DNA from 3 places in the Shewanella amazonensis SB2B genome. Region 1 is predicted to be linked to each of the others. Evidence: predicted binding sites of a transcription regulator. Region 1 holds the regulator's gene; each other region holds the start of a gene.
The links. The regulator FliA, encoded in region 1, starts transcription of late flagellar genes. The targets are predictions, from matches to a motif close to CTAAAGNTNNNNNNNNNNNNGCCGATA.
Positions count from the first base shown of each region.

Region 2: a site for FliA is predicted at 3,534-3,560, ahead of SAMA_RS10940 (flagellar protein MotY). Genes of this name have one in related genera too.
Region 3: a site for FliA is predicted at 4,327-4,353, ahead of SAMA_RS03500 (DUF5610 domain-containing protein). Genes of this name have one in related genera too.

Region 1 is NC_008700.1:2,743,404-2,749,241, forward strand. It holds gene SAMA_RS11925 (chemotaxis protein CheA) at 1-1,228, opposite strand, end outside; gene SAMA_RS11930 (protein phosphatase CheZ) at 1,244-1,981, opposite strand; gene cheY (chemotaxis response regulator CheY) at 1,995-2,378, opposite strand; gene SAMA_RS11940 (RNA polymerase sigma factor FliA) at 2,423-3,142, opposite strand; gene SAMA_RS11945 (MinD/ParA family protein) at 3,135-4,016, opposite strand; gene flhF (flagellar biosynthesis protein FlhF) at 4,021-5,412, opposite strand; gene flhA (flagellar biosynthesis protein FlhA) at 5,425-5,838, opposite strand, start outside.
Region 2 is NC_008700.1:2,534,976-2,540,813, reverse strand. It holds gene upp (uracil phosphoribosyltransferase) at 1-290, shown strand, start outside; gene SAMA_RS10955 (Na+/H+ antiporter family protein) at 379-1,698, opposite strand; gene SAMA_RS10950 (peroxiredoxin C) at 2,005-2,610, shown strand; gene rnt (ribonuclease T) at 2,735-3,451, opposite strand; gene SAMA_RS10940 (flagellar protein MotY) at 3,595-4,464, shown strand; gene SAMA_RS10935 (prolyl oligopeptidase family serine peptidase) at 5,012-5,838, shown strand, end outside.
Region 3 is NC_008700.1:813,658-819,495, forward strand. It holds gene aroG (3-deoxy-7-phosphoheptulonate synthase AroG) at 146-1,204, shown strand; gene SAMA_RS19495 (hypothetical protein) at 1,246-1,422, opposite strand; gene SAMA_RS19570 (hypothetical protein) at 1,665-1,808, shown strand; gene SAMA_RS03490 (ABCB family ABC transporter ATP-binding protein/permease) at 1,845-3,629, shown strand; gene SAMA_RS03495 (hypothetical protein) at 3,698-3,958, shown strand; gene SAMA_RS19315 (hypothetical protein) at 3,965-4,156, opposite strand; gene SAMA_RS03500 (DUF5610 domain-containing protein) at 4,393-5,001, shown strand; gene SAMA_RS03505 (ferredoxin--NADP reductase) at 5,081-5,827, shown strand.

The DNA.
Region 1 (5,838 bases):
ACATTTCCTCATCTTCGCGGGTAACACCCAGGCTGACCAAGCGGTTACGTACCAGCACCAGCTCACCGACCATGTTCATTATCTGGTCGAGTCGGGCGGTGTCGACCCTTACCGTGGTCTCGCCCTGAGGCACAGAAGCGCCGGCTGCCGGTGCGGCTTTAGCGACAGGTGCTGGACTTTTTTCTGCGGCCACAACAGGTTTTGGTGCTTCAACAGGTGATGAGGGTTTTGCAACGGGCTTTGGCGACTCTGCAGGCGCTGCCGCTGATTTGGGTTGGCTCGTGGCGGGAGCGGCAGGTTTGGCTGCAGAGACAACGCCTGGCCCTGTACCCTTACCGTGAAGTTCATCCAACAACTTTTCAAACTCGTCATCGGTAATTTCATCGGTATCTACATGATCAGCAGGGCTATCTTCCACTTTGGCAACCACTTTATCGGTGGTGGCTTTAAACTTGCCCGAACCATGGAGTTCATCGAGTAAGGCTTCAAACTCGTCATCGGTAATTTCATCACCGGCCGGTGCGGCTTTGGCGGCAGCTTTGTCGGCACTTGGCGCAGCGCCAGACGTCCCGGTGACACCTGGACCTTTACCACTTCCGTGCAGAGCATCCAAGAGTGCTTCGAATTCGGCTTCGTTGATTTCATCGATGCTGGAATCGCTGGCGGGTGAGTCAAACAGAAAGTCATCCGTCATGGCAGGAGCCTGGGTAACAGGCTCGGCCGCCGCAGGCTCTTCAAGGTCGCCAAAAAGTTCAACGCCGGGGATCTCATTGTCCACGTTTATCGTGGGTTCAGATGAAGACGATGAGGAGGCTTCTCCGCCTTCTGACGGTAAGGGTGCACCGGAGGAGAGGAGCTTGAGTTTATCGAGTAACTCGGCAGACGCTGGCTCTTGCGCTTGTCCTGCCTGAGTTTGGGCGAACATGGTATTGATTGCGTCCACCGCCTGCAGAATGATATCCATCAATTCAGCAGTAACGTGACGTTTACCTGTTCGGAGTAAATCAAAGGTATTTTCCGATTCGTGACAGACGTCCACCATGGGTGCGAGCCCCAGGAAGCCTGCCCCACCTTTAACAGTGTGAAAGCCGCGGAAAATGGCATTGAGCAAATCCGTGTCTTCCGGATTATTCTCAAGAGCGACCAATTGTTCCTGCAGAAGCTCGAGAATTTCGCCGGCTTCTATCAAAAAATCCTGCAGAATCTCTTCATCAACATCAAATGACATTAAATTGACTCCTTATCAGAAACCCAGGCTGGACAGCAGGTCATCGACTTCATCCTGACCAGTCACCACATCCTGACGAAGCTCGGCATTCATGATGGGGCCTTCCGCTTCTATGCTGCTGGTACTCTTCTGGGTAACTTCTGTGGCTGGTTGCTCGCCAAAGACGGTCAACATTGACACCAGGCTATTCTCGACTTCACGAACCAAATCGATAACACGGCGGATCATCTGTCCGGTCAGATCCTGGAAGTCCTGCGCCATTAAAATCTGATTCAAAAGCTCGCGCAGTCTTTCTGAGTCCATCGCACTGCGATTCATCAGCTGTTGTACGTCATGGCAAAGGCTTTTGAACTCAGTAATGTCGATATCACGCCGCATGAGCTTATCCCAGGCTGGCATGACGGTTTGAATATGGTTGATAAGGGCGTCAGCGAGGGGCAAACACTCTTCCACAGCATCCATGGTTTTGTTGGCTGCCTGCTCCGTCATATCTATGACGTAGTTCAGTCGCTCTTTGGCGTCAGGAATATCGATACTGGCCAGTTCCATCAGGCGACTGTCCAACTGAAAATCAACCAGCGCACTGTGTAACTGGCGGGTCAGCTTACCCACTTCGTCAAACAGCTCTTTCTGAATGGGGACCGCAAGGTCCCGCAGCAGTAAATCAGCCTTTTCCTGCTCACCCGCACTCAGGAGCGTGACGAGTTCCTGTGCCTGTTCGAGACTAATGAGCCCTGATGTGTTTGCCTGCATAGCCCATCCTTGCTCAACCAAGTCGTTCGAATATCTTGTCCAGCTTCTCTTTCAGTGTCGCTGCAGTAAAAGGCTTAACCACATAGCCATTTACGCCAGCCTGAGCGGCGGCAATAATCTGCTCACGCTTGGCTTCAGCGGTCACCATCAGTACCGGAATATGCTTTAGGTTTTCATCGGCGCGAATCGCTTTGAGCAAATCGATACCCTGCATGCCCGGCATGTTCCAATCGGTAACCACAAAATCGAAATCACCCTTTTGCAGCATCGGTAAGGCGGTTGAGCCATCATCTGCTTCCTGGGTGTTATTAAACCCCAAGTCTCGCAACAAGTTCTTGATGATACGTCTCATTGTTGAAAAGTCGTCAACAATGAGAATCTTCATATTCTTGTCCAAGGTTTCCTCCGGTGAGCTGACACTCTAGCTGCTCAAATAATAATTTATACTTGTGTCCAATGCTTGAGCTTACCTTTGAGCCTGAGCATAGCCTGACTGTGGATCTGGCATACCCGCGACTCACTCACATCAAGAATGGCGCCTATTTCTTTTAAATTCAGTGCTTCATCGTAATAAAGTGATAACACCAGCGCGTCCCGCTCGGGTAACTGGCGAATGGCATCTGCCAAGGCCTGCTGGAACTGGCTCTGAGCCAGGTCATCATAAATGTCGTTGGTTTGCTCCCCGTCGGGAACCAGAACATCATGTGATACGCCTAAATCTTCTATCCCTATGATTTTACCAACAGAAACATCATTGAGGATATGATGGTATTCCTCCATCGACATATCAAGTCTTTCGGCAATTTCTGTGTCCCGGGCATCACGTCCGAGCTCTTGTTCCAGTTCGTCTATCACCTGGGCGACTCTGCGCTGATTACGGTGAACAGAACGTGGAACCCAATCACCTTTACGGATTTCATCCAACATGGCACCACGAATACGAATGCCAGCAAAGGTTTCAAACTTGGCGCCTTTGCCGCCGTCAAATTTGGCCGATGCCTCAAGCAGGCCAATCATGCCCGCCTGCAGCAAGTCGTCCAACTGTACGGATGCCGGCAATCTGGCCAACATATGGTGCGCGATTCTTTTAACCAGCGGTGCGTACTGTTCAACGATGGAGGTTTTACTCTCCATGGAGGTATACGCCGCGGCTTTATTCACTCGCTCTGTCCTCTTGATAATCGGGACGATGTACCAGACGCTCTACGAAAAATTCGAGATGGCCACCGGGTTGCTGCGGGATAGGCCAGCTCATCACCTTATTCGCCAGACCGTGGTAGGCAATGGCAGCAGGTGATTTGGGGTAAGCCTCTACAATCAATTTTTGCTTACGTACTGATTTTCGCAAGTTTTCATCGAAGGGAATGGTTGCAACCAATTCAAGTGCCACGTCGAGAAAGCGGTCAGTCACCTTGCTGAGTTTAGCAAAAAGTTCCATGCCTTCGCGCAGGCTACGAACCATATTTGCCACAATCTTGAACCTGAACACACCGTGCTCACGGCTGAGGATTTTGATGAGTGCGTAGGCATCTGTGATTGACGTAGGCTCATCACATACTACAACCAACACATCCTGGGCCGCACGGGAGAAACTGAGCACCATATCGGAGATACCGGCTGCGGTATCCACAATAAGCACGTCGAACTGGGTGCGCATTTCGCTGAAGGCCCGGATAAGCCCTGCGTGCTGCGCAGCTGTCAGCTCGACCATCGCCTGAGTACCCGAGGTAGCAGGCACTATGCCAATGCCCTTGGGACCACGCAGGATGATGTCGTCCAGCTCGGCGTCCCCGGATAATACATGGGAAAGATTTTTTTCGGCACGCAGACCCAACATCACGTCCACGTTGGCCAAACCGAGGTCGGCATCCAGTACCAATACCCGTTTGCCCTTTTCTGCCAGAGCCACAGCCGTATTGATGGAAACGCTGGTCTTACCTACCCCACCTTTGCCGCCTGTCACGGCAATGACTTTTACTTTTTCGTTATATGGCTGATTCATCATACGTAAACCGCTTGCTTGATCACGGGTCATAGCTTTACTCGAACGCAAAGGTCGTGCTTTCCGACCACATATTGTTGTCGATGCCCTGATACTCAGGTTCATTCAGGGCATCAAGCGCCTGTCTTGCCAACGCCAGGGTGTCTGCGACTTTCATATCTTCAGGAACTCTTTGCCCATCAGTCACATAACTCAGTGGCAGCCCACTCTGGATAAGTACGCTTAATGCACCGGCCAGAGAAACAGATTCATCCAGTTTGGTCAGTACAGCGCCGGATAAAGGAATGCGCTGGAAATGTTTAACCGCATCCTGAAGCACACGACGTTGCGACGTTGCTGACAATACCAGATAACTGCGGATCGGCAAGGCACTGTTAGCCGTCAAATTATCCAATTGCTCCACCAGTCGCATATCTCGCTGTCCCATACCGGCGGTATCTATCAATACTAGCTTGCGATTGCGCAGCTGATAAAGAATTTGTTGCAACTCATTGAGATCATGAGCTTGCTTAACAGGGCACCCCATGATTTTGCCATAAGTTGCCAATTGCTCAAAGGCTCCAATGCGATAATGGTCGGTGGTGATGAGCGCAACCTGATCCGCGCCATGATGAGCAGCAAATCGGGCGGCAATTTTGGCAATAGACGTGGTTTTACCAACACCAGTTGGCCCAACAAAGGCGACAACTCCACCACGCCTTACAATATCATCACCTTGATTGTCCAGCATATTTGCCAAACTTTGGGGCAGAGCCTTGACCAGTTCCGCTGGGTTGTAGTGCTGAGACAATCCCGCCAGTTTTGCGGCCACAGCGGGAGAGAACTCTGCCTCCAGCAGGCGGGTTTCGAGCATGGCGCCCACAGGATCGGTACGATTTTTCTGTTCCATCATCAGGGAAGAGACCTGATGGGTCAGTAAATTGCGCAGTGATGCCAGCTCTTCTTTCATGGCGTCCAGTTCAATTTGCTGGCGGCCCGGAGCACGGTTTTTATCGGCATCGGGAGTAAACGAGGCCTGACGGGGAGCTTCTTTCATTTTGGGCGCAGCCGGCGCTTCGAGTCCTCGGGCCCAGGCAGGCATGTCATCGGCTTCAACCGAATGGCCCATCTGCTGGTTCATGCGGCTTTGTTGACGCTCAAGCAAGGCCTGCAATGAGTCGGCCGGTGCCTCGTTGACTTTTTGACGGTTGGTACGCACAGGCGCACGCCCCCCCAGGGACACCTTATCGTCACTTATGTCGAAAGGGTTGGGTGCAGCGACCTTGGGCTCCATCGAAGGCTTGGGCTCGTCATAATCAACCGCTGCCACGATTTCGATCCCGCCGGTGACTTTTTTATTGGACATGATAACAGCGTCAGCACCGAGGGTTTCTTTTACCTGCGCCAGAGCGGCACGCATATCTTTTGCAAAAAAACGTTTTATTTTCAATTTACTACCCTCTTACTGGCCCACGGCTGACACTATTCTTATCTGCTTCTCATCGGGAATTTCCTGATAGGAAATCACCCTCAGGTTGGGAATGGTGTATTTCACAAAGCGCGACAGGGTCGAACGCAGCATTCCCGAGGTCAGCAGTATGGCGGGTTGACCCACCATTTCCTGCCGCTGAGCGGCGTCAGCCAGTGACTGTTGCATCCGCTCGGCCAATCCGGGTTCGATGTTGGGACCATCGCCACCGGAAGCCTGCATCGATTGATGCAACATCTGTTCCAACTCTGGTGCCAAAGTTATGACAGGGATTTCGGCCTCTGGCCCGGCTATTTCTTGAACAATCATACGTTTAAGAGCAATACGCACCGCCGCTGTGAGTACTTCGGTGTCACCGGACTTGGTACCATACTCCAGCAGTGTCTG
Region 2 (5,838 bases), 210 kb from region 1:
ATTTCGAAAAGCTGTGCAGCCAGGTGGATGAGCGCATTGCGCTGGTGGTTGACCCCATGCTGGCCACAGGCGGCTCCATGATTTCTACCATCGACCTGCTCAAGCAGCGCGGATGTAAGCAAATCAAGGCACTGGTACTGGTTGCTGCCCCCGAAGGCTTGGCTGCACTGGAAAAAGCCCACCCGGATATCGAGCTCTACACCGCGTCTATCGACCGCTGCCTGAATGAAAATGGCTACATTTTACCGGGCCTCGGTGATGCCGGTGACAAGATTTTTGGCACCAAATAAGCTGTTGTAAACAGCCGCCTTAAATGAAAAAGCGCCCTAGGGCGCTTTTTTTGTATCCAGCAGTACTTCTTTTAGGCTATCTGTCCGCTTATAGCACCATGGCCGCAATCCAGCCAAACACCAACAACGGAATGTTGTAGTGGATGAAGGTTGGGATCACGCTGTCACGCATATGGTCGTGCTGTCCATCGGCGTTAAGTCCTGCAGTAGGGCCCAGGGTAGAGTCAGACGCAGGTGAACCTGCATCACCCAGCGCCGCTGCGGTGCCGACCAGGGCAATGGTGGCCGGTACCGAGAAACCAAACGACAGCGCCAATGGCACATAGATGGTGGCGATAATGGGGATAGTAGAAAAGGAGGAGCCAATTCCCATGGTGATAAGCAAGCCTACCAGCAGCATCAGGAACGCCGCCAGCGCCTTATTATCACCAATCAGTTCGCCTAAGGACGACACCAGATTACCCACATCGCCTGTGGCCTTGACCACAGCGGCAAAGCCAGCGGCGGCAATCATGATAAAACCGATATTGGCCATCATGCGCACGCCCTGGGTGAAGATATCCTGATCGGCCACATGCTTAATCGCGCCCGAGAGACTGAACACCATAAAACCAATCAGGGCACCAAAAATCATGGAGTCGGTCTGAAGTTGCACCACCAGAGTCGCCACAATGGCAACCGCGGCGATAATCAGGCTGCGCCCCTGGATGCGCTCTTCGGGCTCGGCGGCGAGAATTTTCTCTTCCACATAGTTTCTGGGTTTACGGTAACTGATGAACACAGCGATAAGCAGGCCAAGGATCATCCCAAGTGCCGGAATAAGCATGGCACCGGGCACTTGCTCGCGACTGGCCTCAAGACCATTGCCGGTGAGGTTGGCCAGCAAAATATCGTTCAGGAAGATACCGCCAAAGCCCACAGGCAGCACCATATAGGTGGTCACCAAACCAAAGGTGAGCACACAGGCCACCAGACGGCGGTCAAGCTTGAGCTTGGACATCAGGTGCAGCAGCGGCGGCACCAGAATCGGGATAAAGGCGATATGGATAGGCAGAATGTTCTGGGACGCCATGGCCATGGCAAGCAGTGAAACCAAGAGCAACATACGCACAGTACCCAGGGCTTTGGCATCGTTTTCCCGGCCGAGCTTTTTAATCACCGCGCGGGAAATCACCGTGGTCAGCCCCGAATGTGACAGGGCCACGGCAAAGGCTCCAAGGAGTGCATAGCTCAGTGCTATCTGGGCACCACCGCCAAGCCCGGTATTAAAGACATCAATGGTGGCCGTCAGCCCCATACCGCCCCAAAGCCCGGCGACCAGTGCACTGATGGTCAGCGCAATAACCACATTTACCCGTGCAAGGCTTAATGCAAGCATCAGGCACACGGCAATAACCACGGAATTCATCATGGATAAGTCTGTCTTCAATCAAAAGGGCTATTTTTGACAGTGTTTCCCTTGCTTGTCCAGCAATGGGCACGAATTCGCGTACAAATTTACCAATTGTGATCCAGTGCCGTCTCGCCACTTGAAAAGCCCCGAAATTGCAGGGGGCTTTACGGCGATAAATTGCTCTGACAGACCGGTGAATGGAGCAATTGTGTGATATTCCTCCAAATTGGGTTGTCAGGCTCATGGCACCTCTTATAATGCTGAATATCTAACAGGAAAGTTCGTATTATCCCTAGCTCAATCCATAGATGGAGGTTACCAATGAGCGTATTAGTAGGTCGTAAGGCCCCCGATTTTACTGCTGCTGCCGTTCTGGGTTCAGGCGAAATCGTTGACAACTTCAACCTGACTGCAGCCATCAAGGGCAAAGCAGCCGTGGTTTTCTTCTACCCACTGGACTTCACTTTCGTGTGCCCATCTGAGCTGATCGCGTTCGATCACCGCATGGAAGAGTTCACCAAGCGTGGTGTTGAAGTGATCGGTGTGTCCATCGACTCTCAGTTCAGCCACAACGCCTGGCGTAACACCCCAGTAGACAAGGGTGGTATCGGCCCAGTTAAGTACACTCTGGTGGCTGATGTTAAGCACGAAATCTGCCAGGCTTACGACGTAGAGCACCCAGAAGCCGGTGTGGCTTTCCGTGGTTCTTTCCTGATTGACAAGGAAGGTATGGTACGCCACCAGGTAGTGAACGACCTGCCACTGGGCCGTAACGTTGATGAAATGCTGCGTATGATTGACGCGCTGCAATTCCACGAAGAGCACGGTGAAGTGTGCCCAGCCGGTTGGGAAAAAGGTAAAAAAGGCATGAGCGCCAGCCCAGACGGTGTTGCTGCTTACCTGAGCGAGAACGCTGACGATCTGTAATCCAATATCCGGATGAGATTGAATCGCATAAAAAGCCGCCCTCGGGCGGCTTTTTTATTTCAGTGATTCGCTTAGGCGCTTTTGATTTATGCGGCGCTATCAGCACATGGAGGGGAAGAGTCGCTTATTCGCCAGTGCTACCCAGGGTATCCTCATCATCGATCTCCTTATCCGCAGCCGTATTCTCGGCGTCATCCAGAGCCTCGGCGCCCAGTAATGGCCAGCCACCGAGGGACTTCCAGCGGTTGACGATATAACAGAAGAGCTCGGCGGTACGCTCGGTATCGTAGAGGGCGCTGTGGGCTTCTTTATTGTCGAAGGGAATACCGGCGATTTTACAGGCCTGCGCCAGCACTGTATGCCCCAGGGCCAGACCAGACAAACAGGCAGTATCAAAAGTGGCAAAGGGATGGAATGGCGAGCGTTTTACGCCACTGCGGTCAATCGCCTTGGTCACAAAGCCATGGTCGAAGGCGGCATTGTGGGCCACTATCACGGCCCTGTGGCAATCAGCGGCTTTCATGCCTTTGCGCACCGCCTTGAATATTTCCAGCATCGCCTCTTTTTCACTGACGGCCCCACGCAGGGGATTACTTGGGTCTATGCCGTTAAAGGCCAGCGCAGCAGGTTCGAGATTGGCACCTTCAAAGGGCTCAATATGAAAATGCAGTGTTTTATCCAGCGCCAGCATGCCGTTATCGTCCATAGTCAGCAGGGTGACGGCTATTTCCAGCAAGGCATCGGTCTGGGCATTGAAGCCGGCGGTTTCTACATCGATTACCACAGGATAATAGCCACGGAACCGGTACTTGAGCTTGTTGGGGTTGAAGGCGTCAGACATCCTGAATTCTCTGGTCGTTGCAAAGGGCGCTATTATGCTAAAAGGCGCCTTGGCTGTCATGTTTGATTGCGCAAAATCTGCGCTAAAGAACCGGGAATATTGGTCGATAGTTCCAGAGTAAGCATTGAATTGTGAGAATTCCTATGTGGCGTAACTGCTTTATTCTATCTGCACTGCTGCTGCCCCTGGGCGCGGCGGCCGACATGCGTCACTACGTGGCCAGCATTGCCGACTCCCAGTGGCGCCTGGCTGAGAACTCCCGTATTCGCTGCAGTTTGGAGCATGATATTCCGGCTTACGGCAAGGCGGTGTTTTCCAGTGCTGCGGGGAAAGATCAGAATCTACTGTTTACCCTGGATATGTGGTCAAAGCCTGATGCAGCGACGGCGGCAACTCTGGTGAGTAAAGCGCCCTCCTGGCGCCCCGGCGAAGTTCAGTCCACCATTACCAGGCTCTCATATATGAGAGACTTTAACGGGGAAGTACCCAAAAAGGCCGCCTGGTCCATGCTGACCGAGCTTGAGCGGGGACGTGAGCCTACTTTCTATTATGCCGACTGGTACAACAGCAACAATAAGGTTGCCGTGGGTCTGTCGGCCGCCAATTTCCGCCGCAAGTACACAGAATTCCGTCAGTGTCTTTCAGGCCTGCTGCCATACAGTTTCGATGATATTGCCTTTACGGTGCTCAATTATGAGTCGGGCGGAACTGAACTGACCCGCTTTTCCAAGGCGCAGCTGGCACGGGTGCAGGAATACCTGAGCCTGGATCCCGATGTTGAGCTTATCCTTATCAATGCCTATACCGACAGCCATGGCGGCCGTAACCTGAATCAAAAGGTGTCTGACAAGCGCGCTGATTCAGTGAAGGACTTTTTTGTCAGTAAAGGCATCCCCGCTGACCGAATCCAGACAGAAGGTCATGGGGAAACGCGTCACGTGGCATCCAATCAGGGGGCCGACGAGCGCCAGCGAAACCGCCGGGTGGTTATCCAGATAACCAAAGCTATTTGAGGATTAAATTTTCTTCATATAAAAGGCCGCCGACGCGGTCTTTTTTGTTGGGCAGGGATGCAAATCGGGATGTAAAAAAAAGCCCACTTGATTTCAAGTGGGCCGCAAAAGAATAAGCATTGCAATCAACAAATTGAAGGAAGGAAGTCAAGCATAAGAACCAGGGATGATATCGATGTGTCAGACACAGCGATAAAATGTTCTTTGTTTTCACAATCTGCCAAGCAGACACTTCCGGAAAACGTGGCCATTGTAGTCAGGTATGATAAGAACAACAAACGAGAAAAATTGGAATTTGAGATTAGTTTAACTAATGGATTATTGTGTGATCTTGCGCACGTTAACGGCCTGAATCCAGATATTTCGAGTAATTAAGCAGATATCAAGCATAAAAAAGCGTATGGCATCGCCATAAGATGTTATCACTCTTTTAACGCCGGGCTTTGGCGAAAGTTTCGCCACCATGTTTACCCGCCATTGCCACCTCCATTTTTGGGGGTATAGTGAGCAGCGGCAATGCACCTCTCTACTGCAAAGGAAGACAACAATGACAAGCAGAATCAGCACTCTAAGCCTGCTGACCCTGGGCTTTGCCCTGGGATTATCAGGCTGTCACACCAAAGACGCGACCGTAGACGCCCCCGTGGCGGCTATCGCTTATCCTGCCAGCCAAACGGTTGCCATAAGCGAACAAATCCACGGCGTTGAAGTGCAAGACCCTTATCGCTGGCTCGAAGAAAGCAGCCCTGAGACTGAGGATTGGGTCAAACGGCAACAGGCTTTTGGTGAAGAATACCTTGCCGCCATCCCCAATAAACAAGTGGTGGTTGACCGCATTACCGAGCTGTGGAACTTTGAGAAAGTTGGTGCACCTTTTGAGCACGGTGAAAATCGCTTTATATTCAGAAACAATGGCCTTCAATCACAAAACGTACTTTATGTGAGTGAAAAGGGAGGTGATGAGCGGGTGTTGCTTGACCCCAATACGCTTTCAGCCGATGGCACTGTGGCCCTGTCCGGCGTCTCCGTAAGCGGTGATGGCAAAACGCTGGCTTACGGCGTCTCCAAGTCAGGCTCCGACTGGCAGGAGTGGGCCTTTATCGATGTGGCCACCGGTCGCAAGTTGGCCGACAGCCTGAACTGGATCAAATTTTCCCGTGCCGAATGGGCCCATGACAACAGTGGCGTGTACTACTCTCGTTACGATGCGCCGGCTGGCGGCGATATCCTGGTCGATGTGAACTACAACCAGAAGGTGTATTTCCATCGTATTGGCGACGAGCAGGCCAAGGATACCCTGGTATACGAGCGCCCTGATCAACCAGAGTGGGGCTTTTCGTCCACGGTGTCCGATGATGGTAACTTCTTGCTGAT
Region 3 (5,838 bases), 1.9 Mb from region 1:
AAAATAATATAATTCAATATGATAAATTTGAATTTGTGAAAAAAGTATATCTTGATTGCCACCGCTTCGTTTAGTCGCTAAATTGACAGGGTCATAACAGATAGAGAGACACCTGATTTAACCCATTCCGGAGCTTGCAAAGCCTATGTATTACCAAAATGATGACGTTCGTATTAATGAAGTAAAAGAATTGCTGCCACCTATCGCCATTCTCGAGCGATTTCCTGCAACAGAGAACGCATCTGCCACGGTTTTTAATGCCCGGAGCAATATTCACAACTTGCTGGCAAAAAAAGACGATCGCCTGCTGGTCGTGATTGGCCCCTGTTCAATTCACGACCCCGAAGCGGCGCTGGAATACGGTCAGCGTTTGCTTGCACTGAGAGAACAATATAGCGACCAGCTGGAAGTGGTGATGCGGGTGTATTTTGAAAAGCCCAGAACCACGGTTGGCTGGAAAGGCTTGATAAACGATCCCTACATGGACAACAGCTTTAAGCTGAATGATGGCCTGCGCACGGCCCGCAAGTTGTTGTTGGAATTGAACCACATGGGCATGCCGACTGCGGGTGAATTTCTCGATATGATCACGCCCCAATATGTTGCTGACCTCATGTGTTGGGGGGCCATTGGCGCTCGCACCACTGAGTCTCAGGTGCACAGGGAGCTGGCGTCCGGTCTCTCCTGCCCGGTTGGGTTCAAAAATGGCACCGACGGCACCATCAAAATTGCCATCGATGCCATAGGCGCGGCGGCTGCGCCCCACCACTTTTTGTCGGTGACCAAGTTTGGACACTCAGCCATTGTGTCCACCAAGGGTAATCCGGACTGCCACATTATTCTTCGCGGTGGTCGCGAGCCCAATTACAGCCGCGAGCATGTCGCCAAGATCCAGACCGAGCTGCAAAGCGCTGGGTTGCCTGACAATGTGATGATTGATTTCAGCCATGCCAACAGCAGCAAACAATTCACTCGCCAGATGGTTGTCGCCGATGATGTTGCCGGTCAGCTTGCCGATGGTAACAAAGGGATTTTCGGTGTGATGGTTGAAAGTCATCTGAATGAAGGTCGTCAGGAGCATATCCCGGGCGTGCCGCTGGAATATGGCAAAAGCGTCACAGATGCCTGCCTTGGCTGGGACGACAGCGCCAAGCTGCTCGCTACCCTGAATCAGGCCGTGCTGGCAAGGCGCGAGCGTAGCTGATATCAAAAAGGCGCCTGAGGCGCCTTTTCTTTTACTTATACTTACTTTTTCAGGTTTTGCGCCAAGTACTCATTGGCCTTGGCCAGGCTGCCAAAAGAATTAATCAGATTTCGACGTCCCTTTTCCTGAAGCTCCGGATTGCCTGATTCCATCATCATCCATACCCAGGTTTGGATCAAAGTGAGCGGTGGGTATTGAACTTGTGCAGAATCTAACATAAATCGCCCTTAAGTTATTGTATTTCACAGAAATTAATTCTGAACTCTTATGTCGGACCAAAAAAATGTGCCAGGTCGGACACTAAGGTGGTCACAGATTAGCAAATTCTTTTTTCTTGTATAACCTCAGAGACGCCCGGAGGCGAAAAAAATCGGCTTTGGTAGTAATAAAGTGTCATATTTATTTGGCTTGAGTAAGTCGAAAGATTGATTTGGTCGCCACTTTAATGGAATGAAGTACTATGAATGTGCCTGTGTCACTGCCTGTGTCACTGCCTGTGTCACTGCCTGTGTTACTGGCGACTACGGGGACGGTCATCAGCACCTTGGTCAACAATTATCGTGAGTTTGCCAACAACAAGACGTTCAAACCCGTTTCAGGGTGATAGAATCCCTCTCAAACTCCCTTTCGTCTTATATCTATGCGCCCAACAGCCTATTTTGAAGGCCCCATCGAAAAGCTGAACTGGAAAGTACTTGGCCTGCTATGGCCCTATTTACTTGAGTTTAAAGGACGTATTTTGCTTGCGCTGCTTTGCTTGCTGATTGCCAAGCTGGCGAGTGTAGGCATGCCGTTTTTGTTGAAGGGGTTGGTCGATGACCTGGATGCAGGCAGGAGTGAAGCCCTGGTTGCCGTACCATTGGGGTTGGTGCTGGCATACGGTGGAACCCGCTTGTTGATGTCCATTACCGGGGAAATCCGCGACACCCTGTTTGGTCGTGTCACAGAGCGGGCCATCCGCCGATTGGGACTGGCGGTGTTCGATCATTTGCACCGCCTTGATCTGGACTTTCACCTTGAGCGCCGTACCGGTGGTCTGTCCAGAGACATAGAAAGGGGCACCAGTGGCGTGAGTTTTCTGATGCGCTTTATGGTGTTCAACATAGTGCCGACCTTACTGGAAATCGCCTTGGTGGTGGGTATCTTTTTTGTCAAATACGGCTGGCAATTTGCCGGTATCACTCTGGTTTCAGTCATCCTTTATATCGGCTTCAGCGTGGTCGCCACCGAATGGCGTACCGAATATGTGCGTCAGGCTGCCAAGGCCGATTCCGTTTCCAATACCCGCGCCATCGATAGCCTGTTGAACTATGAAACCGTGAAGTACTTTAACAACGAGCGCTTCGAATCGGCCCACTATGACAAGGCGTTGGAAGCCTGGGAAACGGCCAAACGGAATAACCGCCTGTCGTTATTTGCCCTCAACGGCGGGCAGGCATTGATTATTGCGATTGCCATGACAGCCATGATGGCACTCGCTGCCAAGCATGTAACCGAAAGCCAGATGACACTGGGCGATTTTGTGCTCATCAATGCCTTTATGATGCAGCTCTTTATGCCGCTGAACTTTTTGGGCTTTGTATACCGGGAAATTCGTGGCGCACTGGCGAACATTGAGCGAATGTTTGGCCTTTTGGACAAAACGCCGCGCATCGAAGACAAGACCGATGCTGTGAATTTTGCCTGCCAACGGGGGGAAATTCGGTTTGAGCAGGTTAACTTCAGCTACGACGAGCGCACCATTTTGTCGGATGTGAGTTTTACTGTGGCTCCCGGGGAAAAAGTGGCCGTGGTGGGTGACAGCGGCGCCGGAAAATCCACCCTGATTAAGCTGCTGTTTCGCTTCTATGACGTCGATTCCGGGCGTATTTGCATTGATGATATGGATCTTCGCGACATGACCCAGGACAGCCTGAGAAGAGCCATCGCCATAGTGCCTCAGGATACAGTGCTCTTTAATGACTCGTTGCTTGAAAACATCCGCTACGGCCGCCCGGATGCCAGTGATGAAGAGGTTCGGGCCGTAGTACGTCATGCGCATCTGGCTGATTTCGTTGCGGCATTGCCATCGGGTTGGGACACCAAGGTGGGTGAGCGCGGCCTTAAACTCTCTGGCGGGGAAAAGCAGCGGGTTGCCATTGCCCGGGCCATGCTCAAGGGCTCTCCGATTCTGGTGTTTGATGAAGCCACCTCTTCACTGGACAGCCGTGCCGAGAAGGCGATATTGGATGCCTTGAAAGAAGTGGCCACCGGACATACCAGTTTGGTGGTTGCCCACAGACTTTCGACCATAGTGGATGCCGACCGCATTTTGGTGCTGAGCAAGGGACGCATTGCCGAGCAGGGGACCCATAAACAATTGCTTGCAATGGATGGTCTTTACGCCAGGCTTTGGCATATCCAGCATGAGCAAAAGATGAAGTGAAGTTCAGGTGTGATTCAGCAAAGCGCTCGCATAATCTTCAAAAGTATAAAAATTGTCACGGAGTCGCTATGCAGAACATCGCCTTGCTCGTCAATTTGGAAGGTATGAGTGAAAAAGTCACCACCGACTGGAACGCGGTTTCGGCGACCTTGAAAAAGCGCCAGGTGACTCAGGAAGCTTTGGTGGATATCTACGCACAGCTATGTGCGGGGCTTAAGGTGTCGACCCGAGGATTGACACTGGCCAAGCTAAACGCAGACATGGTGTTGGACAATGTGATCCGTAGTACCCAAACTGCCAGTTATCCTTCGGCAGGTTTTTACGGCTAGGACTAATCATTTAGAGGTGGGGGGTTTACGCCATCCCTCACACAGCAGTGGCAAATGCTTTTCCCCTTCGGCAGGCGTCAATCGAATGATACGCCCGTCCCTGAAACAGAGCTGTTCACCTTCAATCTCGGTCAGTCTGTCGCAGTTCTGACAACTGCTACTGCGAGGTTTTACCTCGGGCATGTTTGGCTTGTTCACAATCCGGATCCTGAGCTTTAAGTGGTTGATCCAGCCCCCACTTTACTCCCTAAGTGTTAACTGAATCAATCTTTGGGAGGCCATTATACTCAAGACGGGTTAAGTTTAAATTAAAACTTAAGTCGAGTATGTACCCCGTTGCTTTCGTGCAACACAAGGGCGACTTTTTACTAAAGTTGTACAAAAATTATCCGATATATAGGCTGAGTCGACTTGTGTCAGGATCGAGGTAATCCATGGAAATTCGCCCTCCCCAACCCAATCACGGTGCCACCGTGTCTCAAGTGGCAAAAGATAAAAGCCCTGTCGCTGGTAAAAACCATGGTGAGACGGTTGCCGTCGTTGCCAGCCAGAAGACAGCCGCACATTCAAGCCGTGCCTTGATGAACGCTGCGATACTCTCTGCACAGCAGGAGGTTAATTTAAGTGCAGCCGACGAACCCATGGTATTACTGTATCGTGCCGCTATCGAAGCCATTAATGAACAGCTCGCGCCCACAATGGGGGAACAGGCCATTGAGCGCCTCGCCGAGGAAGGTGTTGATACCTCACCCGAAGCCACGGCTGGCAGAATAGTTGATTTTGCCACCCAATTCTTCAGCCTCTATCAGTCTCAAAATAGCAGCCAGCCATTGGAACAGCAGTTGGAAGGGTTTATGGGGGTGATTGGCGGTGCTATTGATCAGGGCTTTAAAGAGGCCAGAGACATACTCAGTGGTCTTAAGGTGCTGGAAGGGGATATCGCAGATGGCGTTGATAGGACCTACGCTCTGGTGCAGCAGGGGCTTAAGGATTTTGCCCAGAAGATGAATCCACAAAGTAAAGAAGAGAGTGCAGCAGGATAAACGCCTCCGATAAAAAGGGTTTTTATTTTTTTCTCCCTTGCTTATGCTGGAACTGCAGCCACAGAGTAGGGGAGGCGATATGTGGGTTGAAGGCCGGGTGTTGCAGCGAAGGGATTGGACCGACAAGTTGTTCAGTCTCAGGATTGACGCCAAAATAGCGCCCTTTATCGCGGGCCAGTTTATCAAACTCAGTTTACCCAGCGAGGATAAGCGCATTGCCCGTGCTTATTCTCTGGTTAACCCTCCCAGAACCGATTATATCGAGGTGCTGGCCGTTGCCGTTGAAGAGGGCGAGCTCTCTCCAAGGCTGCAGGACTTAAGCCCTGGTGATGTACTTCAGGTTTCGGCCAGTGCAACCGGCTTTTTAACCTTGAATGAATTACCCGACGCTCCTGCAGCTGGGCGTCAGCTTTGGATGCTGGCCACAGGCACCGCCGTTGGCCCCTTTATTTCCATGCTTGGCACCGAGGAGCCCTGGCAAAGGTTTGAACACCTGGTGCTTGTGTATGGGGTTCGCCGGGCTGAGGATTTGGCTTATCTTGACGAGTTGCAAGCCCTGGCAGCAAGCAGGCCCGGACTGCAGCTCATCTTATCGGTTACCCGGGAGTCAGTACCCGGAGCCATGCAACTGAGGATACCCGATGCGTTGGCCTCTGGCGCGCTCGAAGCTGCCAGCGGCCTTACATTGTCTGCCGAGCATTCTCAGGTGATGATTTGTGGTAACCCCGAGATGGTTGCAAGCACCCAGGCATTGTTGCTGGAACGTGGTCTTAGTAAAAACCTTCGCAGGGCACCCGGGCAAATCACCGTGGAAAAATACTGGTAAACACACAAGGA